3 regions of the Geodermatophilus sp. URMC 64 genome follow, and region 2 is predicted to be linked to each of the others. Evidence: riboswitches for the same ligand, from Rfam matches in the RefSeq annotation. Region 2 holds a riboswitch; each other region holds the start of a gene.
What was found. Region 2 has a riboswitch for cyclic di-AMP ahead of ACWIYF_RS26450 (transglycosylase family protein). Riboswitches for the same ligand answer to the same signal wherever they lie in the genome.

Region 1 (7,380 bases), 2.1 Mb from region 2:
GCTGGCCGCGCAGGACGCCCTCGTCCGGCTGGAGGGCTGAGGTGCGGTTCGCCCGGCGGCTGCGCGCGGTCTCCGAACGCCAACTCATGATCGCCGCCGAGCGCGACGTCGCCGCCCGCTACGGCACCACCCCGCCGCTGCCGCCGCGCGGCGTGGACCGCTTCTGGCAGCAGGTCTACGTCCCCGCCTACCACCGACTTCCCTGGAAGCTCCGCTCGACGGTGATGCGCGCGATGCCGGGCAGCCACCGCCGGACGTGGCATCAGCCCGAGCAGGGGAGCGGCCCGGCCGTCTGACGGCCCGACACCGAGAACACCACCGAGTCAAGGAGGACCGTCATGAGCAGCAAGACCGTGGACATCCCCAAGGCCCAGGACGGCGACGTCCTCTACGACCTCGAGGAGAAGGTGTTCCCGGACATCAAGGCCGAGCCGGGGCAGAAGGCGTTCGTCTTCATCCACACCGTGCCGTTCGAGGGGTCGGTGGCGCTGGTCAACCTGAAGACGGCGACCCGCCTGGTGCGCAAGGGCTTCGACGTGCACATCGTCCTCTACGGCCCCGGCGTGCTGCTCGGCTCGCGCACCCGCGGCTTCCCGCAGGTGGGCACCGAGGGCTTCCCCGGCAACCTCGCGGTCAACGAGCAGATCAAGACGCTGCTCAAGGAGGGCGCCTCCATCTACGCCTGCCGGTTCGCGATGGGCGCCCTGTACGGGTTCCGCGAGGACGACCTGATCGACGGGATCAAGGCGTTCAACCCGCTCGACGTCCTCGACTCCGCGCTCACGGCGTGGAAGGAAGGCGCCTTCCAGCTCAACACCTGGACCGTGTAAGGACCCCCTGCCCCCCACCGCTCGCGAGCTCGCGGCGGGCCCCTGCAGGGGGCCGCCGCGGCTCGCGCACGAGATGGAGCCGCGATGGAGCGCGTGCACGACATGGGCGGGCGGACCCGCGCGTTCGGGCCGCTGCCGCCGATCGACCCCGACGAGCCGGTGTTCCACGACGCGTGGGAGGCCAGGACCTTCGCGCTCGCGCTGCTGTGCAACCGGGTCGCGGGGGCGAACCTGCACGCCTTCCGCTACGCCATCGAGCGGGTGCCCGAGGAGGAGTACCTGTCGGGCTACTACGAGCGGTGGCTGGCCAGCGCGGAGATCCTGCTGCTGGACAGCGGCATCCTCGCCCCCGGCGCGGTCGAGGCCCGGGCCCGCCGGCTGCAGGGGGAGGACGTCGAGGAACCGGCCGCTCCCGAGCCGCACAAGCCGACCATGGCCAGCGGCGGCCCCGGCAACCTGCGCACCGTCGAGGCGCCGCCGGCGTTCTCCGTCGGCGACGAGGTGGTCACGCAGACCGAGGAACCCGCGCCGCACACCCGGCTGCCGTCCTACGTCCGCGGCAAGCGGGGCACCGTGACGGCGGTGCTGCCGGCACAGGTCTTCCCCGACACCGCCGCGCAGTTCACCGGCGAGAACCCGCAGCACGTCTACGAGGTCCGGTTCGACTCACGGGAGCTGTGGGGCCCGGACGCCGAGAACGCCACGCTCAGCGTCGACCTGTACGAGAGCTACCTGGAGAAGGCCCGATGACCGACGTGCGGGAGACCGCCGACCCGACCCTGAGCCCGGCGCTGCGCGCGGAGGCCCTGGAGTCGCTGCTGCTCGAGCGCGGCCTGATCGACACGGAGACGGTCGAGAAGTTCATCCGCACCTACGAGACCGCGGTCGGCCCGATGAACGGCGCCAAGGTCGTCGCGAAGGCCTGGACCGATCCCGAGTACAAGCGCCGGCTGCTCGAGGACGGCTCCGCCGCGATCGCCGAGCTCGGCTTCAGAGGCCCGCAGGGCGAGCACATGGTCGTGCTGGAGAACACCCCGACCGTGCACCACGTCGTCGTCTGCACGCTGTGCTCCTGCTACCCGTGGCCGGTGCTCGGGCTGCCGCCGTCCTGGTACAAGGACCCGGCCTACCGCTCGCGCGTGGTGCGCGAGCCCCGCGCGGTGCTCGCGGAGTGGGGCACCGAGCTCGGCCCGGACGTCGAGGTGCGGGTCTACGACTCCAGCTCCGAGGTGCGCTACCTGGTGCTGCCGGAACGCCCGCCGGGCACCGAGTCGATGTCGGAGGAGGAGCTGGCCGGGCTGGTCACCCGGGACGCGATGGTCGGCGTCCGCCGGGTGGCCGCACCGTGACCGTCGCGCTCGACATCGACGGCCCGGCCGCGCCGCCGCGGTCCAACGGCGAGCTGGTCTTCGCCGAGCCGTGGGAGGGCCGCGCGTTCGGCCTGACCATGGCCCTGGTGGACGCCGGCGCGATCGACTACGAGACCTTCCGGACGGCGCTGATCGACCGGATCGCCGCGGCGGATCCCGACGGCTTCAGCTACTACCGCTGCTGGCTGCAGGCCCTGGAGCAGGTGCTCGCCGGCGCCGGCCTGGTCTCACCGCAGGACGTCGGGGCGCGCTCGGCCGCGTTCGCCGCGCGCCCCGCCGGTCACGACCACCGCCACGAGCACGGGCACGACCACGACTGAGCGGGGCGGCACCAACACCGCCGTGGCGACGTGGCGCGGCGGCTGGCTGTGCTCGGTCGAGGCCGGCGGCTTCCGGCTGACCGTCGACGAGCCGGAGTCGGTCGGCGGCACCGGCCGCGGGCCCATGCCCACCGACCTGCTGCTCGCCTCGCTGTCGTCCTGCTACGCCCTCGCGCTCGTCTGGGCGGCGGGCAAGCGCGGGGTCGAGCTGCCGGACCTCACGGTCACCGCGACCGGCACCTACGCCGGCCCGCGGTTCTCCTCGCTCACCCTCACGGTGGGCACCAGCGCGCCGGTCGACCAGGTGACGCCGCTGCTGGAGCCCGCGAAACGGGTCTGCTACGTGTCCAACACCTTCGCCGCGGTGCCGGAGATCGACGTGCGCCTGGGCCAGCTCGCCGGCTCTTGAGGTGCGGCGCCGCCCGGAGGAGCCTTGCCCCGCATGAGCGTCCCGCCTCGAGACATGGGCGAGCGGCTGGCCGCGCTGGCCGGCATGCGCCCCTGGTGGCCCCTGGTCGAGCCGTCGCCGCGGTGGATCCGCGTCCGGCTCGGCGACGAGCTCGTCGCCGACTCCCGCCACGCCGTCCTGTTCGTGCAGTACGGACCCGAGGCGCTGCCGCGGACCTTCCTGCCGACCTACTTCCTCCCGCCCGACGACGTCCGGCCCGGCGTGCTGGTCGACCCGGCGGACGACGACGGCATGACCACCTGGACCGTGCAGGCCGGCGACCGCCGCGCGGCGCGCGCCGCCTGGACGCACCACGACCCGCCGGAGCACCTGGCCCCACTGGCGAACCTGGTCACCTTCTCCTGGGGCACGGCGCTCACCTGGTTCGAGGAGGACGAGCCGCTGGTCGCGCACGCCCGCGATCCGCACAAGCGGGTGGACGTCGTGCCCAGCTCCCGGGAGGTCCGCGTCGAGGTGGACGGCGAGCTGCTGGCCGAGAGCACCCGCCCGCTGCTGCTGTTCGAGACGTCGCTGCCGGTCCGCTACTACCTGCCGCCCGAGGACGTCCGCACCGAGCTGCGCCCCAGCCCGACGACCTCGACCTGCCCGTACAAGGGCGTGGCCAGCTGGTGGTCGGCGCGGGTCGGCGACCGGGTGCTCGAGGACGTCGCCTGGAGCTACGAGTCGCCGATCCCGGAGAACCCGCGGATCGCCGGCCGGATCTGCTTCCGCAACGAGCACGTCGACCTGATCGTCGACGGCGAGACCCAGGAGCGGCCGGTCACGCCCTGGTCATGAGGTGCCGGAGAGCTGGCGCACGGCCTGGTCGATCGGCGCGCTGTCCTGCTCGACCGGCTCCATGTACAGCCGCGCCCACGCGATCAGACCGTCGTCGCGCAGGCCCATGACGGTCGCGCCCTTCATGAGGAAGGGGCGGCCGTCGGCGTGGCTGCCGCGCCACACCCACTCCGACCAGGTCGTCGTCCCGTCGGTGGTCTCCTTGACGACGCCGACCTGCAGGTCGGGGACGCCGCGGAACATCTGCGCCCAGTTCTCGACGACCTGGTCGCGGCCGCCGAAGCCGCGGTTGGGGTGCACCGGCTGCTCGCTCCGGTAGTCCGGGGCGAACAGCGCGGCGATGGCCTCGAGGTCGTGGGCGTTCATCGCGTCGCGCAGACGCCTGATCGTGGCGTTCATGCCGGGCCTCCCGTGCGTGGGAACGCCCACCAGGCAGCCACCGCGGGCCGGCGCTGTCAATGCCTCCGGTGCCCCGGCCGCGCGATGCACGGCCGGGACACCGGAGCGCGGCTCAGACGAGCCGGCGGGCGCCGACGGCCCCCGGCATGTACGCCAGGTCCACGACCTTGACCGGCTGGCCCGCGGTCGACGCGTGCACGATCTGGCCGTTGCCGATGTACATCGCGACGTGGCTGACCGGGCTGTAGAAGAACACCAGGTCACCGGGCTGCAGCGCGTTCAGCGACACCGGCGTGCCGATGGTCGACTGCATCCGCGACGAGTGCGGCAGGGAGACCCCCGCCGCCTTGTAGGCGAACTGGGTCAGGCCCGAGCAGTCGAAGGAGTTCGGGCCGGCGCCGCCCCAGACGTAGGGGTCACCCCGCTGGGCGAGTGCGGTGTCGACCGCCTTCTGGGCGGCGGCGCTGGCAGCGACGGCCGGGGCTGCGACGGCGGTCCCGCCACCTCCCGGATCCCCGGTGTTGGCGGAGGCGACTCCCGGTGAGAGGACGATCCCGGCACCGGCCAGGAGGGCCAGGGCGGGAGCGGTGAGGCGACGGGCGAGGGACGTGTGTGCAGTCGTCATCGACGACGGTTCTCCTTGTTCTCCGAAGCCGCCTACCGAGTTAGCTGACGGGTTCGGGCTGGGGAACTCGCCCGGCGCGACCGGCCCCCATGACGGTCGCGCTTCACCCCAGTACTGCGGTGGGTCCCCGGCCCGGGCGCCGGCACGCGGCCGGCCGCCCGGTTCGGCGGCGTCCGGGGGGGTTCCCAGGTTCGGGAGTTGTGCGGCCCCGTCCGGACCGCGCAAACGCTAGGAGGGTCTTTGGACCCCGGCGAATCCAGTCAGCGTCGCGTTTCGCGGGTCCGACACGCCCGGCGCAGGGGTGACTCGCCGTCCTGACCAGCGGGAACGTCGAGCCTGGCCGCCGGCCTCCAGCCGGAGCCCGCCCGCCCGGGGGCCGCAACGGGCGGTGCGCGTAACTCCGGCGTACCGGCACGGCACCACGCGGGGTGCTCGGCCGAACCCGCGCCGGCACCGTTTCCCGGCCGCTGCGGCGGGCATCGAACCGGCGGAAGAGGAGGTCGACCATGACCCAGGGACCGACGGGCGGAACCCGCAGCGAGGACCAGGAGCAGGTCACGGCGAACCCGGCGCAGTCGCCGCGGGCCGCGCAGGGCCCGATGTCGGACGACGTCACGCGGGTGCCGGACAACGACGTCGAGGAGGGCGCCGACGCGAAGAAGCCCGGCATGCCCGACGCCACCGGCCCGACCGGTTAGCGCATCCGCTCCAGCGCCGCGGTGAAGCTGGCGTTCCACAGCCCGAGGTAGGGCCAGGTGGCGGCCACCCGCGCGGTCGCCTCGTCCGCCGAGAGCCCCTCCGTGCGGCGCAGCCACGCGCGCAGGACCAGCCCGGTCCGCGACGCGCCGCCGTGGCAGTGCACGAGCAGCCGCCGTCCCTCGGCGCGCAGGGCCGCCATGTCGGCGAGCACGTCCTCGAGGACGACGTCGAGCTCGGTGTTGTAGTCGTTGTCGGCCAGGTAGGCCATGCGCTGCACCTCGTGGCCGAACGGCTCGCCCAGCCGGCACAGCGAGATGACCGCGAAGTCCGCGTCGCTGTACCGGGCGCCGTCGAGGTTGCCCGCCCAGATGCCCGGCAGCACCTCGCGCGGGCCGATCCGCGGGATGACACCGGGGTCGTACGGCGGCGCGGCCCGCCCGTCGAGCGCCGCGGCGAGCTCCTGCAGGTCGTCGAGCCGCCAGGACCGGCCCGCGGCCTCACCGTGCACCACCGACGACCAGCGCATCGGGATGCCGGCCATGCCGAAGGTCGCCCCCGCCAGGGCACCCGCCACCGCGGCGTCACCCGTTGTCTCCCCGCCGGCGTCGATCGCCCGCCGCAGCACCTCCGCGAAGCTGCCGGCGTGCCGGAGTCCCGTGGGGTCCTCGCCGTCCAGCGCCCGGCGCATCGTCCCGGCGAGATGCGCGCTCTCGTGGCCGTCCGGGCCGCCACGGCCACGAGACGGCGCATCTCGCGCGGCCCGGATCGCCCAGGGCAGCGCCTGCACGCGGGACGCCGGCTCGACCGGCTCGCCGGCGACCAGCTTCGTCCCCACGACCAGCGCCGCGGCGAACTCCGCGGTGAACCGGCCGGGCGGGTCGCCGCACATCTCGGTGCGCACCCCGCGCGCCGGCACGGGGAACCGCCGCGAGAACTCGCCGGGCGGCGACCCGGCGAACGGCGCACCCAGCGCGTCGCCCACGGCCGCGCCGACCAGCGCGCCGGCCACCCGGTGCGACCGGTCCATCCGCGGGGCGCTCACCCCGCCGACGTTACGGGGCCGGGTCGGCTCAGCCGCGGCGGCGCCGCTTGGGCGGGTCCGCGGCATCCCCGGACAGCCGGGCCTCCGTCTTCGACGCCAGGGCCCGCGGCCAGCCGTCGTCCCGGGCCAGCAGGGCGAACTGGCGGGCGACGATCCCGGCCACCTCCTCGGCCGGCAGCCCGCACGGGAACAGCACCTCCCGCAGCGCCCACCCGCGGCCGGCCACCTCGGACGACGCCACTGTGACCGCCAGCCGCTCCACCTGCCGGGCGGTCATCTGCCGCGCCGCCCAGCGCAGCGCCGTCCGCAGCGACTTCTCCGGCGTGACCCCGGCCAGCGTCGAGGCCCACTCGGCGTCGTAGAGCACCAGCTGCCCCAGCAGCTCGTCGTGCGCCTTGGTCCACGACGCCGAGGCCCACTGCCGCAGCAGCGCCTCGCGCACCACGGGTCGCCGCGCCACCAGCCCGGCCAGCCCCGGGACGTCGTCGGTCAGCCCGACCAGGGGGACGTCGTGGCCCAGGCCCAGCGCCTGCTCGACCAGCAGCCCCGCCTCCGCGCTCATCCGCGCCACCCGGCGCCCGCGGGCGAGCTCCCGCACGAAGCCCGACGACAGGTCGCCCTGGGTCAGCCCGCCGTAGTCCGTCGTCCGCGCCCGACCGCCGTCGAACACCGCCCGCAGCACCGCGCCGATCTCCACCGCGCGCACCCCGGCCTGCGCCGCCGGGTCGCGGGCGACGGCCGTCAGCAGCGCGGCCTCGACGGCCGCGTCCTCCGCCGCGGCCGCCGTCGCCGCCGACGCCGCGCGCGGCGACTGCAGCCAGGATCCGACACCCGGCGAGGCCAGCACCG
Region 2 (7,380 bases):
GGCTCGGCGTCCCCGCCGACCCCGACGCCCTCGACCTCGCCGTCCCGGCCGTGCTCCCGCCGGTGACCGAGGCCGCCGTGATCCACCCCGGCGCGGCGTTTCCCGGGCGCCGGTGGCCGCCCGACCGGTTCGCCGCGGTCGCCCGCTCCCTGGCGCGCGCCGGGCACGACGTCCGGATCACCGGCGGGCCGGCGGAGGAGCCGTTGGCCCGCGCCGTTGCCGAGGGGGCCGGGCTGGGGGCGGACGCCGTCCTCGCGGGACGGACGTCGTCGCTCGAGCTGGCCGCGGTGGTCGCGGCCGCCCGCGTGGTCGTCAGCGGCGACACCGGCGTGGCGCACCTGGCCACCGCCTACCGGCGCCCGTCGGTGGTGCTGTTCGGCCCGGTGTCCCCGGCGCTGTGGGGGCCGCCGCCGCGGGAGCAGCACGTCGTCCTCTGGCACGGCGACGGAACCGGCGACCCATGGGGCACCGAGCTGGACCCGGCCCTGGCGAAGGTGACCGTCGACGAGGTGACCGCCGCCCTCGACGGCCTGCTCGCCCGGGTCTGACCGGGGCTTTCTGTACAGAAAGGTCCGGTCAGGCGGCGGCACCCGGCCGGCCGGTCTTGCCCCGGAATCGACGGACCGCCCCGGCCGCGGGATGCGGGCGGGGCGGTCCGGGGTCGGCGGAAGACCGTTCGGCCTCCCGCGCGGCTCAGCCGCCGTAGTTCACGTGGACGTGGTCCATGTGGTTCTGCGTGGCGCTGCCGCGGTCGGCCATCTGCTTCCAGGCGCCGGTCGGCGAGGTCAGGATCCGCTGCTGCCAGATGACGTACTCGACGCCGAGCTCGTCCCAGTGGGCGAGGTGGTAGGCGACGATCGCGTCACCGAGGGCCGCGTCGCTCATGACCATGTAGTCGATCGCCAGGCCGGACGGGTGGCCGTGCGGGTCCCGCGCGCTGGCCCGGGTGCCGCCGAGGGTGATGGCGTCGGCGCCGGGCACGTTGGAGACGACCGCGTCGGCGGCCGCCTGTGCCTGCGGCTTGATGGCGCCGGCGGTGTTGGTGATCGTCGCGGTGGTCGTGGCCGGTGCGGCGGCGGCCTCCGGCGCGGGGGCGGCGACGGGAGCGGCGGCGGGCGCCACCTCCATGGGCGCCACGGCCGGGGCGGTGACAACGGGAGCGGCGACGACCGGCGCCGCGGCGTCGGTAGCGGCCTCGGGAGCGGCCTGCGCCGAGCCGGAGGTCAGCAGCACCTGGCCCGGGAAGATCAGGTTCGGGTTGCCGCCGATGACGCCGGCGTTGCGCTGGTAGAGCTCGCGCCACGGCTCGCTGTGCGCGGCGGCGATCTTCGCGACCGTGTCGCCGGGCTCGACCGTGTAGTCGCCGGCCGGAGCTCCGTCGCTCGGGGCGGCGGCGGTGTCGGCGGTGTCCTTCTCGGCGGCGTCCTTCTCGGCGGCCGCGTCGGCCGGAGCGGGGGCCGCCGCAGCCGGGGCCGGGGCTGCCTCGGCGGCGGCCGCGGTGGTGCCGTCGGTCAGGCGCTTGCCGCAGGTCGGCCACGCGCCGATGCCCTGCCCGGCGAGCACCTCCTCGGCGATCTGGATCTGCTGGGCGGGGGTCGCCAGGTCGGCGCGGGGGGCGAGGTCGGTGCCACCGAAGGCGGCCCAGGTGGACTGGCTGAACTGCAGGCCGCCGAAGTAGCCGTTGCCGGTGTTGATGCTCCAGTTGCCGCCCGACTCGCACTCGGCGACGCCGGTCCAGTCGTGGGTGGTGGAGGCCTGGGCCGGGGAGCTCAGGACGCCGATGCCGACGACGGTGGCGCCGGCGGCGACGGGGGCGCGGGCGATGACCTTCTTGGTGCGGACGTAGCGGGGCGCGCGGTGCTTGGCCATGGTGTGTGGTGATCTCCGATCACCGCCGGCGAGGTGAGCTGTCGGGTTCGGGCGATCGGTGCCCGGCCGCGGGTCGCGCGGCTTCACCCCGAGGCGCGCGGCCCGAGGCCGTGGCGCGCCGTGGAAAGTGGGTCCCCCACCCCTGCCCTGAACTGTTCGGGATGGCAGCCGGTGGGCAGGGTTTGGCGGACCGGCTCCGCGCTCCTTGTTTGCTGAGCGCAGCCAAAACGCTACGTCCCGTTATGTGCATTGTCGCCGTGATGGACGCCACATCCGGTGCCACCGACCGGGAAACGGCAGGTGACGGCGACACCGCTCGCCGAAATGCGGGTCAGCTCACTGCCGCTGGCGTATCGCGTCGTAGAGCACGTCCTGCAGGTCGGCCGGGTCCTCCGCGGAGTAGGCCGCGCCGCCCGTGGCCTCGGGTATCTGCCGCAGCACGTCGAGGTCGGCGTCCGGCCCCAGCGCCACCCCGATCGCCTTCACCGGCCGCTCCGAGTCCGCCTCGGCGCGCAGTGCCCATGCTCGCTCTCGATCGTGGCGGACGGCGTGCGGGCCTCCGAGGCCGCCGACCCGGACCAGGCGGCCGCCCCCGGAGGGCTGCCCCGTCCGCCGGGGCCGACGTGCCCTCCCCGCTCGTGCGGACGGGCCGCCGGCTCCCGGGTGGGGAGCCGACGGCCCGTCGCGTCGTGCGGTGGTGCGGTACGGCCGGTCAGGCCTCTGGGATCCCGTTCTCCGGCACGTCGCTGGCCTCGCCGTCGGACTCCTCGATCTCGGCGTCGCCGTTGTCGGTGGTCAGGACGCCGGTCTGGTCCTCGCCGACCAGCCCGTTGAGCTGGACGACCTTCACGCCGCTGATGCCGGCGTGCCGGTCGGCGGAGTACCGGAAGGGCGCCAGCCAGGGGCCCTCCCAGTCCTGGCCGTTCTCCTCGATCGCCTCGACCAGGCTGTCGCGGGTCGGGTTCTGCCCGGCCGCGAGCAGCGCCTGCACCACGGTGTAGGCCTGGGCCATGCCGTAGACGCGGAAGTTGGTCAGCTCGCCCTCCTGGCCGGAGGCGTCCCAGATCTCCTGCCACTGCTGCACCCACGGGTCGTCCGGCACGTCCACGCCGTTGAGGTACTCCGTGGTGAACGCCCCGTTGAGCAGGCTGGCGTCGCTGACCTGGCCCTGCGAGAAGTTGGCCAGCAGCGCGCCGACCAGCTGCGGGTCCGAGCCGATGTTCGAGTAGAACCACTGCGGCTTGTAGCCCAGGCGCAGCGCGGTCAGCTGCGCGATCGCCGTGTAGCTGGGCACGTTGAAACCGACGACGAAGTCGGCGCCGGCGGCCTGCAGTGCGGCGATCTGCGCGGTGATGTCGGTGTTGCCGGGGACGTAGGTCTGCACGTCGACGATCTGGGCGTCGAGGTACTGGCGGACGCCCTTCTCGCCGTCCTCGCCGAGGTCGTCGGCCTGCAGGAACAGCCCCACCTTCGCATCCGGGAAGTTCTCGGCGATGTAGTTGCCGATGATCTTGCCCTCGATCTCGTAGTCCGGCTGCCAGCCGAACGTGTACGGGTTCTCCTCCGGGTTGTCCCAGAGCAGCGAGCCGGAGGAGACGAACAGGTCGGGCACCTGTTCGCCGTTGAGGAAGTCGAGGACGGCGCTGTGCGTGGGCGTGCCGAGGCCACCCGCGATCGCGAAGACCTCCTCCTCGAGGACGAGCTCGTTGACCACCGACGCGGTGTTGGTCGGGTTGTAGCCGTCGTCCCGGTAGACGTACTCGATCTGCCGCCCGTTGACGCCGCCGTTCTCGTTGACCCAGTCGAAGTACGCCTGGACGCCGGTCGGGATCTCGCTGTAGCCGGGCGCCGCGACACCGGTCAGCGGGTAGTGGGCGCCGATCTTGATGCTGTCCTCGGTGATGCCGATGTCCGAGGCCTCGTTGGCCCCGCCGGTGTCGTCACCGCTGTCGCGGCTCTCGCCCGCGCCGCAGGCGGCGAGGGCGGAGGCAACGGTGGCCGCGGTCAGGAATGACACGAGGCGCCGTGAGGATGTGCGCAATTGTTCTCCTCTGTGCGATCCGGGCACCGCTGCCCGGAGGTCTGGAATGGCGGAGCGGAGGACGGCCGAGGGCCCTCACCCCCTGCCGGCGCGCGCACCGGCGCGCTTCGCCCGTGCCGACAGCCAGCGCAGCCGGATGGTCCCGACCAGGCCGGCGGGGGCGAAGAGCATGACGACGATCAGCACGATCCCGTAGACCAGCGGGGACAGCTGCGCGGCCTCGGTGTCGCTGAGGTTCAGACTCGATCCCGTGTTGCGGGCCAGCTCGGGGAGGAACACCAGCATCACCGCGCCGAGCAGCGCGCCGAGCATGCTGCCCAGCCCGCCGATGACGATCGCGGTCAGCAGCGACAGCGAGAGGACGAGCGTGAACGACAGCGCCGACACCGAGCCGAGGACGAAGGCCAGCAGCGCGCCGGCGAGCCCGGCGCAGGCGGAGCTGACCACGAAGGCCAGCACCCGCCAGTGCCCCAGCCGGATGCCGGCCAGCTCGGCGGCCACCTCCTGGTCACGGACCGCCCGCCAGGTGCGGCCGATCCGGCTGCGCACCAGGTTGGCCAGCAGGAAGAACGTGATCAACACGCAGATCAGGCCGAGGTAGGCCTGCCACTTCTGGTTCGTCGGCTGCGTCCCCGACAGGAAGAACGAGAAGTCCTGCCACCACTCCGGCGGCTCCGGCCGGCGGTAGGTGATCGGCTGGTTGCCGCCGAGGGTCTCGGGGAAGACGAGGGCGAGGCCGGGCAGGCCGACGGCGAGGGCGAGGGTCGCGCCGGCGAGGTAGGGCCCGTGCAGCCGCGCCGCCGCCACGCCGACCACCGCGCCGACGACGGTGGTGAGCGCCGCGGCGATCAGGAAGATCACCGGGAGCGGCCACGGGTTCTCCTGGTGCTCGAAGAACAGCGCCGTGGTGTAGGCGCCGACCGCCATGAGGGCGCCGTGGCCGAGGGAGATCTGCCCGTTGACGCCCGTCAGCAGCGTCAGGCCGGCCGCGGCCACCGCGTAGAACCCGACCTGGGCGATCTGCGTGTGGGTGAACCGGTCGGTCACCTCGATCAGGAGCATCCCGGCGATCAGCGCCAGCAGGAGCAGCAGCGCGTGCCGGGGCAGGGCCGCCTGGGGCAGGCCCCACTTCCGCCGCCGTCCGCCGGCCGTGGCGGTGGGTGCGTCGGCCGCCGCGGTCGCGACCGTGGGGGCGTCGTCCGTCGCCTGTCCGGGGGTCTGCAGGTCACTCATCGGTCATGCCCTCCGGGCCTTGGCGCTGCTGAACAACCCGCCGGGGCGGACCAGGAGGACGACGACCAGGATCACCAGCGCCGCCAGGCTGACCACCTCGTCGCCGAGGTAGCCGCGCACGTAGCCGAGCAGCAGGCCCAGCGCGACGCCGCCGACCACCGCGCCGATCGGCGAGTCCAGCCCGCCGAGGACGGCGGCCACGAAGCCGTAGACGATCAGCGCGTCCATGAACGTCGGCGTCAGCGACGAGCCCTCGCCGGCGATGAGCACGCCGGAGATCGCGCCGACCACCGCGGCCAGCGCCCAGCCGAGGGTGAGCATCCGGCCCACCTTGACGCCGAGCAGCCGGGCGACCTCCTGGCCGAAGGCGGAGGCGCGCATGGCCAGCCCCACGCGGGTGTAGCGGAACAGCACGATCAGCAGCGCGAGGGTCAGCAGGACCCCGCCGAGCGTGTAGAGGTTGTTGGGCGTGAGCGCGATGTTGGTGCCGCCCACGGTGAATCCCACCCGGCCGAACGGCGGCGGGAAGGCCCGCTCGTTGTTGCCGAAGATGATCCCGATGGCCGCCTGGATCGCGATGAACAGGCCGAGGGTGACGATGACCGCGTTGAGCTCCGGGCCGCCCTCCACGGGGCGGATCACCACCCGCTCGATCACCGCCCCGAGCACGAAGCCGCTGACCAGCGCCACGAGGACGGCGACCCAGTAGGACTGGCCGGCCTCGATCAGCGCGAGCGCGATGAACGTCGTCGCCGCCGCCATCGCGCCCTGCGCGAAGTTGACGATCCGGGTGGACCGCCAGATGAGGACCAGCGCGAGGGCGAAGGCCGCGAAGATCGCGCCCTGGACCGCACCCGCGACGGTGAGGGTGATGAACTGCTGCACGGAGAAGCGCTGCCTTCCTGGTCGCCGGAGTCAGAAGCCGAGGTAGGCGTGCCGGAGGTCCTCGTCGGCCATGAGGGTCCGGGCGGAGTCGGTGACGACGACGCGGCCGAGGTTGAGCACTACGCCGACGTCGGCGACCGACAAGGCGCTCCGGGCGTTCTGCTCGACGAGCAGCACCGACAGGCCCTCGGTGTCGACCAGGTGCCGGACCAGCCCGAAGATCTGCGCCACGATCCGCGGCGCCAGCCCGAGCGACGGCTCGTCCAGGAGCAGCACCCGCGGCCGGGCCATCAGCGCGCGGCCCACGACGAGCATCTGCCGCTCGCCGCCGGAGAGGTTGTGCGCCGGCTGCGTGCGGCGCTCGGCCAGCCGCGGGAACAGGTCGTAGACCCGGTCGAACTCCTCCTTCGGCGGCTTGCCGCGGAACAGCGCCCCGACGCGGAGGTTCTCGTCGACGGTGAGCTCGGCGATGACGCCCCGGCCCTCCGGCACGTGGGACATGCCCTTGCCGACCATCGCCTCGACCGGGGCCTTGGTGATGTCCTCGCCGTCGAGCAGCACCTGGCCCCGCACCGGGCGGATCAGCCCGCTGACCGTGCGCAGCAGCGTCGTCTTGCCCGCGCCGTTGGCGCCCAGCACGGCGGTGATGCGGCCGCGGTCGGCGCGCAGCGAGACGCCGTCCAGGGCGCGGACCGGCCCGTAGTGGGTGGTGAGGTCGCGGACCTCCAGGACGGCGGTGCCGTCCGCGTCCGTGCCGGAGACCGCCGTGCTGCCGTGGGCGACCGGCTCAGCCACGGGACCCTCCCTCGCCTGCGGTGAGCTGTGCGGCGTCGGCCTCGGCGTCGACCTGCTCGCCCAGGTAGGCCTCGGTCACCGCGGGGTCGGCCTGGACCTCCGCCGGGGTGCCGGCCGCGATCTGCAGGCCGGAGTCGAGCACGGTCACCCGGTCGCAGACCCGCATGACCAGGTCCATGTGGTGCTCGACGAGCAGCACGCTCATCCGCGACTGGAGCGCGCCGATCAGGTCCCCGAGATCGTGCATCTCCTCCTCGGACAGGCCGCTGGCCGGCTCGTCGAGCAGCAGCAGCTCCGGGTCGGTGACCAGGGCGCGGGCCAGCGCGACCCGCTTCTGCACCGGGTAGGGGAGGCTGCCGGGGTAGCGGCCGGCGTAGTCGACCGCGTCGAGCTCCTCGAGGGCGGCCAGCGCGCGGCCGCGCAGCTTCTGCTCGTCCTTCTCCCCGAGGCCGAAGAGGGCGGACGCGAAGCCGGCCCGGGCGTGCTTGTGGGCGCCGACCATGACGTTCTCGAGCACGGTCAGGCCGTTGAACAGGCCCACGCCCTGCAGCGTGCGG
Region 3 (7,380 bases), 2.3 Mb from region 2:
TGGACGGTCGTCGAGAAGATCCTCGAGCCCGGCGAGGAGCTGCCGGAGAGCTGGGCCACCGCGGGGACGACCGGCTACGACGCGCTCGCCGAGGTGGACGACGTCCTGGTCGACCCGGCCGGCGAGGCGGCGCTGACCGCGCTGGACACCGAGCTCGCGGGCCGGACCGTCGACTACGCGCAGCTGGTGCACGACTGCAAGCGCGAGGTCACCGACGGCATGCTCGGCTCGGAGGTCGCGCGCCTGGTGCGGGTGATCGGCGAGCTGCCGGGCGTGGACGCCGAGCAGGTCCGGGAGGCGCTGGCCGAGCTGCTCGCCACGTTCGGCGTCTACCGCAGCTACCTGCCCGACGGCCGTGAGCACCTCGACGTGGCGGTGGCCGCGGTCCGCGACCGCCGTCCCGACCTGGTCGCCGCCGTCGACGCGCTGCACCCGGTGCTCGCGCAGGCCGGCACCGAGGCCGCCACCCGGTTCGAGCAGACCAGCGGCCCGGTCATGGCCAAGGGCGTGGAGGACTCCGCCTACTACCGGTGGGCGCGGTTCGTGGCGCTCAACGAGGTCGGCGGCGACCCGGCACGGTTCGGCAGCACCGTCGAGGAGTTCCACGAGGCGCAGCGGCGCCGGCTGGAGCGCAAGCCGGCGTCGATGACGACGCTGTCGACGCACGACACCAAGCGCAGCGAGGACGTCCGCGCCCGGCTGGCCGTGCTCGCCGAGCTCCCGACCGAGTGGGCCAGCCTGGTCCGGTACCTGCTGTCGCGGCACCCGCTGGGCGACCGGCCGCTGGCGCACCTGGTGTGGCAGAACCTGGTCGGCGCGTGGCCGCTCTCGCGCGAGCGGGCGCACGGCTATGTGGAGAAGGCCGCCCGCGAGGCCGGGACGTCGACCACGTGGACGAACCCGGTGCAGGAGTTCGAGGAGCAGCTGCACGCGCTCGTCGACGCCGCCTACGACGACGAGGCGACGGCGGCGCGGATCCACAAGTTCGTCGAGCGGATCACCGGCTTCGGCCGGTCGAACTCGCTGTCCCAGAAGCTGCTGCAGCTGACCATGCCCGGCGTCCCGGACGTCTACCAGGGCACCGAGCTGTGGGACCTCTCGCTCGTGGACCCGGACAACCGGCGGCCGGTCGACTACGACCTGCGCCGGCGGCTGCTGGCGGCCCTCGACGGCGGCGAGGTCCCCGAGGTGGACGACACCGGCGCGGCCAAGCTGCAGGTGGTCTCCCGCACGCTGCGGGCCCGCCGCGACCATCCGGAGTGGTTCGACGGCTACGGGCCGGTCGAGGCCGCCGGGTCCGCCTCGGGGCACGTCGTCGCGTTCGACCGGGGCGGGGCGGTGTCCGTGGCGACCCGGCTGCCGGTCGGGCTCGCGGCGCTCGGCGGCTGGGGCGACACGGCGCTGCAACTGCCGAACGGGGCCTGGCGGGACCTGTTCACCGGGGCGCGGGCGGTCTCCGACGCCGCCGGCGCCCCGCTGGCCGACGTCCTCGCCCGCCTGCCGGTTGCGCTCCTCGTACGGGACTAGAAGCGGATCGCGTCGATCACCTTCGCGCGGACGGCGATGATCGCGGGCAGCAGGCCGGCGAGCGCGCCGACCGCGGTGGCGGCGACCAGGCCCTCGATCGCCGCCGCCACCGGGAACCCGGGGGTGTCGGCGAGCGGGATGCCGTTGCCGAGCCACTGCTCCAGCGGGAGCTGGCGCACGAGGACGACGGAGGCGCCGACGGCCACCAGGCCGGCGACGAAGGTGGCGCAGACGCTCTCCAGCATCACCGCGGAGAAGATCCGCGCGGACGTGGCCCCGAAGCTGCGGCGCACGCCGGCGTCCTGACGGAACGCCTGCACCTCCACGCCGGGCAGCGCCAGGCCGAGGTCGTTCTGGACGGTGGCGATCACCTCGTCGGCCTGCTGCGAGGGCATCCACAGCTCGAGCGTCGGCGGGCCGAAGAAGGCCGTACTCGGTGGTACCGAGTCGGCGGGACGGTAGCGGGCGGCAGCCGCTCGCGGGGCCCGTTCCACCGCGACGCGCGGACCGGTCACCCGGAGGCGGGAAGCACCCGCACCGCAACGGTGCGTCGCGGCGCGAGTGCGGTGCGCAGGACCGGCGACGGCGCGTCGGCGAAACACCGACGCCACGCCCGGGAACTGCATGGTCCGGAGAGCCGCACGGGAGGGCCCTCCATACGGTTCGGCGCGTGCCCGGGCCTCCCTCGGCCGGGCTCCAGGCGCCGGCCCGCCCAACCCCGTCCACCGGCCGCCTGTCCCTCGGATCAGCCCACGGACGGGGGCGGGGGAACCACATCTGACGCACGCGCTGCGTCTCGGGGTGAAGCCGCCTCCCGGCGGCCGGGCACACCGATCGCCCGAACCCGACAGCTCACCTCGCCGGCGGGGATCGGAGGATCCATGTCCCAGCACGTCCTGCCCGGGTACCGCCATGTCCGCCGCCTGCTGTGCGGCGCTGCGCTCGCCCTGGGCACCGCGGTCGGGGGCGTCGCCCTCGCCGCGCCGGCGTCCGCCGCAGAGCACGACTGGAGCGGCGTCGCGCAGTGCGAGTCCGGGGGGAACTGGCACATCAACACCGGCAACGGCTACTACGGCGGGCTGCAGTTCAGCCGCTCCACCTGGCTGGCCTACGGCGGTGGCGCCTACGCCGCCCGGGCCGACCTGGCCACACCGGCGCAGCAGATCGCCGTCGCCGAACGGACCCTCGCGGGGCAGGGCATCGGCGCGTGGCCGGTCTGCGGGCGGCACCTGCGGGGCGGCTCCACACCGGCGGCCGCCGCACCTGCGCCGGCCCCGCAGGCGTCGTCGGGGTCGTCCCACGCGTCGGGTGGCAGCTACGTGGTGAAGAGCGGTGACACCCTCGCGAAGATCGCCCGGGCGCACGGGATCAGCTGGCGCGCGCTCTGGGCGCAGAACCGGAGCACCGTCGGCAACCCGAACATGATCTACGTGGGCCAGCGCCTGCACGTCTGACGGGAGGACCGGGCGACGGAGCCGGGCCGGGGTGGCGTTCCCCGGCCCGGCTCCCGCACGTCGGGGGCGGGCTCGGGCAGCGTCGCCATCCGGGTCCTTCGACGGTTGAGCCGACGGCGCCCGGGCATAGTGGCTGCGCTCCCCCTGCCGGAAGGAAGGCTCCTCCATGCCCGACCCCGTCGAGTTCGCCGTCTGGGCACCGCTGCCGGAACGCGTGCGGCTCCAGGTCGACGGCGCCGTCCACGACATGAGCCGGGACGACGACGGCTGGTGGCGCGCGGAGGTCGAGGCCTCCCCGGAGGCGGACTACGGTTTCCTGCTGGACGACAACGACAGCCCCCGCCCGGACCCGCGCTCGCGTCGCCAGCCCGACAGCGTGCACGGCCTGTCCCGCCGCTTCGACCCGGCCGCCCACTCGTGGGGCGACACCGCGTGGACGGGGCGGCCGCTGGCCGGCGGCGTGGTCTACGAGCTGCACGTCGGCACGTTCACCCCCGAGGGCACCCTGGACGCCGCGATCGACAAGCTCGGCCACCTGGTCGACCTCGGCGTCGACTTCATCGAACTGCTGCCGGTCAACGCGTTCAACGGTCCGCACAACTGGGGCTACGACGGCGTGCTCTGGTACGCCGTGCAGGAGACCTACGGCGGCCCGGCGGCCTACCAGCGGTTCGTCGACGCCTGCCACCAGCGCGGCCTCGGCGTGATCCAGGACGTCGTCTACAACCACCTGGGCCCGTCGGGGAACTACCTGCCGGAGTTCTTCCCCATCAACGCCTCGGGCGGCGCCAACACGTGGGGCAGCTCGATCAACCTGTCCGGCCCGGACTCCGACGAGGTCCGCCGCTACGTCATCGACAACGCGCTCATGTGGCTGCGCGACATGCACGTCGACGGACTGCGGCTCGACGCCGTCCACGCGCTGGTCGACGAGCGGGCCACGCACGTGCTCGAGGAGATGGCGCAGGAGGTCGACAAGCTGTCGGTCGCCGTCGGCCGGCCGCTGACGCTGATCGCCGAGAGCGACCTCAACGACCCGCGGATGGTCACCCCGCGGGTGGCCGGCGGGCTGGGGCTGACCGCGCAGTGGAGCGACGACTTCCACCACGCGCTGCACGCGTCGCTGACCGGCGAGGGGCAGGGCTACTACGCCGACTTCGCCGAGGCGGGCCTGTCCGGCCTGGCCAAGACGCTGACCGGCGCCTTCTTCCACGACGGCGCGTGGTCGAGCTTCCGGCGGCGGCACCACGGCCGCCCGGTCGACACCGCCCTGCTGCCCGGCTGGAAGTTCCTCGGCTACCTGCAGGACCACGACCAGATCGGCAACCGGGCGGTCGGCGACCGGATCTCGGCCTCCCTCTCCCCCGACCTGCTCGCCGTCGGCGCCACGATCGTGCTGACCAGCCCGTTCACGCCGATGCTCTTCATGGGCGAGGAGTGGGGGGCGACGACGCCCTGGCAGTTCTTCACCAGCCATCCGGAGCCCGAGCTGGGCAAGGCGACGGCCGAGGGCCGCATCGGGGAGTTCGCCGAGCACGGCTGGGACGCCGCCGTCGTCCCCGACCCGCAGGACCCCGAGACGTTCACCCGCTCCAAGCTCGACTGGGCCGAGCCGGCCAAGGAGCCGCACGCGCGGGTGCTGGAGACGCATCGTGCGCTACTGGCTCTGAGAAAAGCCCACCCGGAGCTCGTCGACCCCGACCTCGCCGCGATGGCGGTCAGCTGGGACGACGACGACCGCTGGATCGCCGTCACCCGCGGGTCGCTGCGCGTCGTCGCCAACTTCGCCGACGCACCCCGCGAGCTGGACCTCGACCGCCCGGCCACCGGCGTGCTGTTCAGCACCGGCGAGCAGCCCCGGCTGGACCGGGAGACGGTGACCCTGCCCGCGGAGACCGCCGCCGTCCTGACCACCCGCTGACATGCGGGCCCTGTTCCCCGACGTCCGGGACCTCGACGACGACGCGAGCCTGGCGGCGGCCTACCAGGCCCCGGCGGGGCGGTTCCTGCGGGTCAACTTCATCGCCTCGCTCGACGGCGCGACCACCGTCTCCGGGCGCAGCCGGGGCCTGCAGTCGCCGGGCGACCTGCGGGTGTTCCGGATGCTGCGCGCGCTGGCCGACGTCGTCCTGGTCGGCGCCGGCACCGCGATCGCCGAGGGCTACGGCCCGATGTCCGACGACTCCGCGGTGGGGCGGCTGCGGCTCGGGCTCGGCCGGAAGGGCACCGCGCCGATCGCGGTGGTCACCCGCCGGGCGTCCCTGAGCCCGCAGAGCCCGCTGGCCGGCGGCTCCTCCCCCACCCTGGTCCTCACCTGCGAGGCCGCGGACGCCGACCGCCGCGCCGCGCTGGCCGCCGCCGGCATGCAGGTGCTGGTCTGCGGGGAGGACGACGTCGACCTGCCGACGGCCGTCGACCGGCTGGTCGAGCGCGGCCTCGCGGAGATCACCTGCGAGGGCGGTCCCCAGCTGCTGCGCAGTGCGCTGGCCGCGGGGGTGGTCGACGAGCTCGACCTGTCGATCTCCCCCGCCCTGGTGGGCGGCGAGGTGCGGCTGGTCGGGGACGAGCCCCTGCACGACGTCGTCCGGCTCCGCCTCACCCAGGTGCTCGAGGAGGACGGCATGCTCTTCACCCGGTACGGGGTCCGACGGGACTGATCGCTCCGGCCTCGCGGAGGCAGAATCCGGGGGGTGGACCAGCGCATCGCGCGGGTGCGGCTCCCGGACGGCAGCCCGATCGCCTACGCCCGCGTGGGTTCCGGCCCCGCCCTGGTCCACGTGTCCGGCTGGCTGACCCACCTCGAGCTGAGCTGGGCGCTGCCGCCGGAACGCGCCTTCTACCAGGCGCTGGCGCACGGCCGGACGCTGGTCCGCTACGACAAGGCCGGGTGCGGGCTCTCCGGCCCGACGGATCGCCCGCCGTCCCTGGACCTGGAGGACCAGACCCTCTCGGCGGTCGCCGCAGAGGCGGGACCCGACCCCCTCGACCTGGTCGGCGTCTCGCTCGGCGCGGCGGTGGCGGCCCGCTGGGCAGCCGAGCACCCCACCCGGGTGCGCCGGCTGGTGCTCTACGGCGGCTGGGTCCGGGAGGTGCAGATCGCTCCCCCGGCCGTCCGGGAACGCGTGCTGGGGCTGGTGGGCGCGCAGTGGGGCCTCGGCTCCGACGTCCTCACCGACATCTTCGCCCCGGACGCCGATCGCCCGACCCGCCGGGCCTTCGCCCGCTACCAGCGAGCTGCCGCGTCGGCGGCGCGGGCCCGCGACATGCTCGCCACCTGCTACGAGGTGGAGCTCACCGACGTCCTCCCCCGGGTCCGCGCACGGACGCTGGTGGTCCACCGTGACCGCGACCGCGCCGCGCCCGTGGAGCAGGGCCGGGCCCTCGCCGAGGGCATCCCCGGGGCCACGCTGCGGATCCTGCCCGGCCGCAGCCATCTCCCCTTCGTCGGTGACGCCGACGCGCTCAGCCGCACGATCCGCGGCTTCCTCGGCCTGCCGCCGACCCGGCGGCCCGCGACGCCGACCCTCACCCCCCGCCAGCGCGAGGTCGCCGCGCTGGTCGCGGAGGGGCTGACCAACCGGGAGATCGCCGCCCGGCTGGTCATCTCCGAGCGCTCGGCGGAGTCGCACGTCGAGCGGATCCGGACGCGGCTGGGCTTCCGCTCGCGGGCGCAGCTGGCCGCCTGGGTGGCCGGCGGCGGCGCGGAGTGAGGTATTTCCACGGCTGACCCGAGCGCTCGGGCGGCCCACGCTCGGGTGCATGCGCCGCTCCCTGCTCCCCGCGTACGCCGTGCTGAGCTACGCCTCCTTCGTCCTGGCCACCTGATGGGCGTTCGGGTTCCTCGCCGACCTCGACGCCGTACCGACCACGGTCGACGGTCCGCAGCGCGGGCCGTGGTGGCAGGCGCTGCTCGTCGACGCCGCCCTCCTGCTCGCCTTCGCGGTGCAGCACTCGGTGATGGCCCGGCCGTGGTTCAAGCGCCGGCTCACCCGGCTGCTGCCGGCCGCCGCGGAACGCAGCACCTACGTCCTGGCCGCCGGGCTCGTCCTCGGACTGCTGTCCTGGCAGTGGCGCCCGCTGCCGGCGGAGATCTGGACCGTCACGTCGATGCCGCGGGGCGGCCCTGGTCTGGACTCTCTACGGCCTGGGCTGGGCGATCGCGATCGCCGCCACGTTCATGATCGACCACTGGGACTTCCTCGGGCTGCGGCAGGCCTGGTGGGACGCCCGCCGCGGCCCCTACGCCGGCCCCGGCTTCACGGAGCGCTGGCTGTACGCCTGGGTGCGCCACCCGCTGATGCTCGGCCTGCTCATCACGTTCTGGGCGACGCCGAGGATGACGGTCGGGCACCTGGTGTTCGCCGCCGCGGCGACCGGCTACGTCGCCGTCGGGGTCCGG

Region 1: linked by a shared signal. The riboswitch ahead of ACWIYF_RS08905 (C40 family peptidase) and the one ahead of ACWIYF_RS26450 (transglycosylase family protein) in region 2 are both predicted to bind cyclic di-AMP.
Region 3: linked by a shared signal. The riboswitch ahead of ACWIYF_RS09975 (LysM peptidoglycan-binding domain-containing protein) and the one ahead of ACWIYF_RS26450 (transglycosylase family protein) in region 2 are both predicted to bind cyclic di-AMP.

The regions. Positions count from the first base shown of each region.
Region 1 covers NZ_CP199955.1:1,795,577-1,802,956, forward strand. The annotation lists gene ACWIYF_RS08860 (FAD-dependent oxidoreductase) at 1-40, shown strand, start outside; gene ACWIYF_RS08865 (hypothetical protein) at 42-296, shown strand; gene ACWIYF_RS08870 (MSMEG_0572/Sll0783 family nitrogen starvation response protein) at 339-830, shown strand; gene nthB (nitrile hydratase subunit beta) at 915-1,580, shown strand; gene nthA (nitrile hydratase subunit alpha) at 1,577-2,179, shown strand; gene ACWIYF_RS08885 (nitrile hydratase accessory protein) at 2,176-2,520, shown strand; gene ACWIYF_RS08890 (OsmC family protein) at 2,543-2,929, shown strand; gene ACWIYF_RS08895 (DUF427 domain-containing protein) at 2,963-3,766, shown strand; gene ACWIYF_RS08900 (nuclear transport factor 2 family protein) at 3,761-4,165, opposite strand; gene ACWIYF_RS08905 (C40 family peptidase) at 4,278-4,790, opposite strand; cyclic di-AMP (ydaO/yuaA leader) riboswitch at 4,806-4,939, opposite strand; gene ACWIYF_RS08910 (hypothetical protein) at 5,297-5,488, shown strand; gene ACWIYF_RS08915 (ADP-ribosylglycohydrolase family protein) at 5,485-6,531, opposite strand; gene ACWIYF_RS08920 (hypothetical protein) at 6,560-7,380, opposite strand, start outside.
Region 2 covers NZ_CP199955.1:5,383,339-5,390,718, reverse strand. The annotation lists gene ACWIYF_RS26455 (glycosyltransferase family 9 protein) at 1-548, shown strand, start outside; gene ACWIYF_RS26450 (transglycosylase family protein) at 694-1,869, opposite strand; cyclic di-AMP (ydaO/yuaA leader) riboswitch at 1,878-2,046, opposite strand; gene ACWIYF_RS26445 (hypothetical protein) at 2,206-2,355, opposite strand; gene ACWIYF_RS26440 (ABC transporter substrate-binding protein) at 2,582-3,886, opposite strand; gene ACWIYF_RS26435 (branched-chain amino acid ABC transporter permease) at 3,986-5,143, opposite strand; gene ACWIYF_RS26430 (branched-chain amino acid ABC transporter permease) at 5,147-6,028, opposite strand; gene ACWIYF_RS26425 (ABC transporter ATP-binding protein) at 6,059-6,823, opposite strand; gene ACWIYF_RS26420 (ABC transporter ATP-binding protein) at 6,816-7,380, opposite strand, start outside.
Region 3 covers NZ_CP199955.1:2,016,190-2,023,569, reverse strand. The annotation lists gene treY (malto-oligosyltrehalose synthase) at 1-1,527, shown strand, start outside; gene ACWIYF_RS09980 (ABC transporter permease) at 1,524-1,922, opposite strand; cyclic di-AMP (ydaO/yuaA leader) riboswitch at 2,248-2,408, shown strand; gene ACWIYF_RS09975 (LysM peptidoglycan-binding domain-containing protein) at 2,409-2,981, shown strand; gene treZ (malto-oligosyltrehalose trehalohydrolase) at 3,148-4,902, shown strand; gene ACWIYF_RS09965 (dihydrofolate reductase family protein) at 4,904-5,638, shown strand; gene ACWIYF_RS09960 (alpha/beta fold hydrolase) at 5,672-6,691, shown strand; gene ACWIYF_RS09955 (methyltransferase family protein) at 7,159-7,380, shown strand, end outside.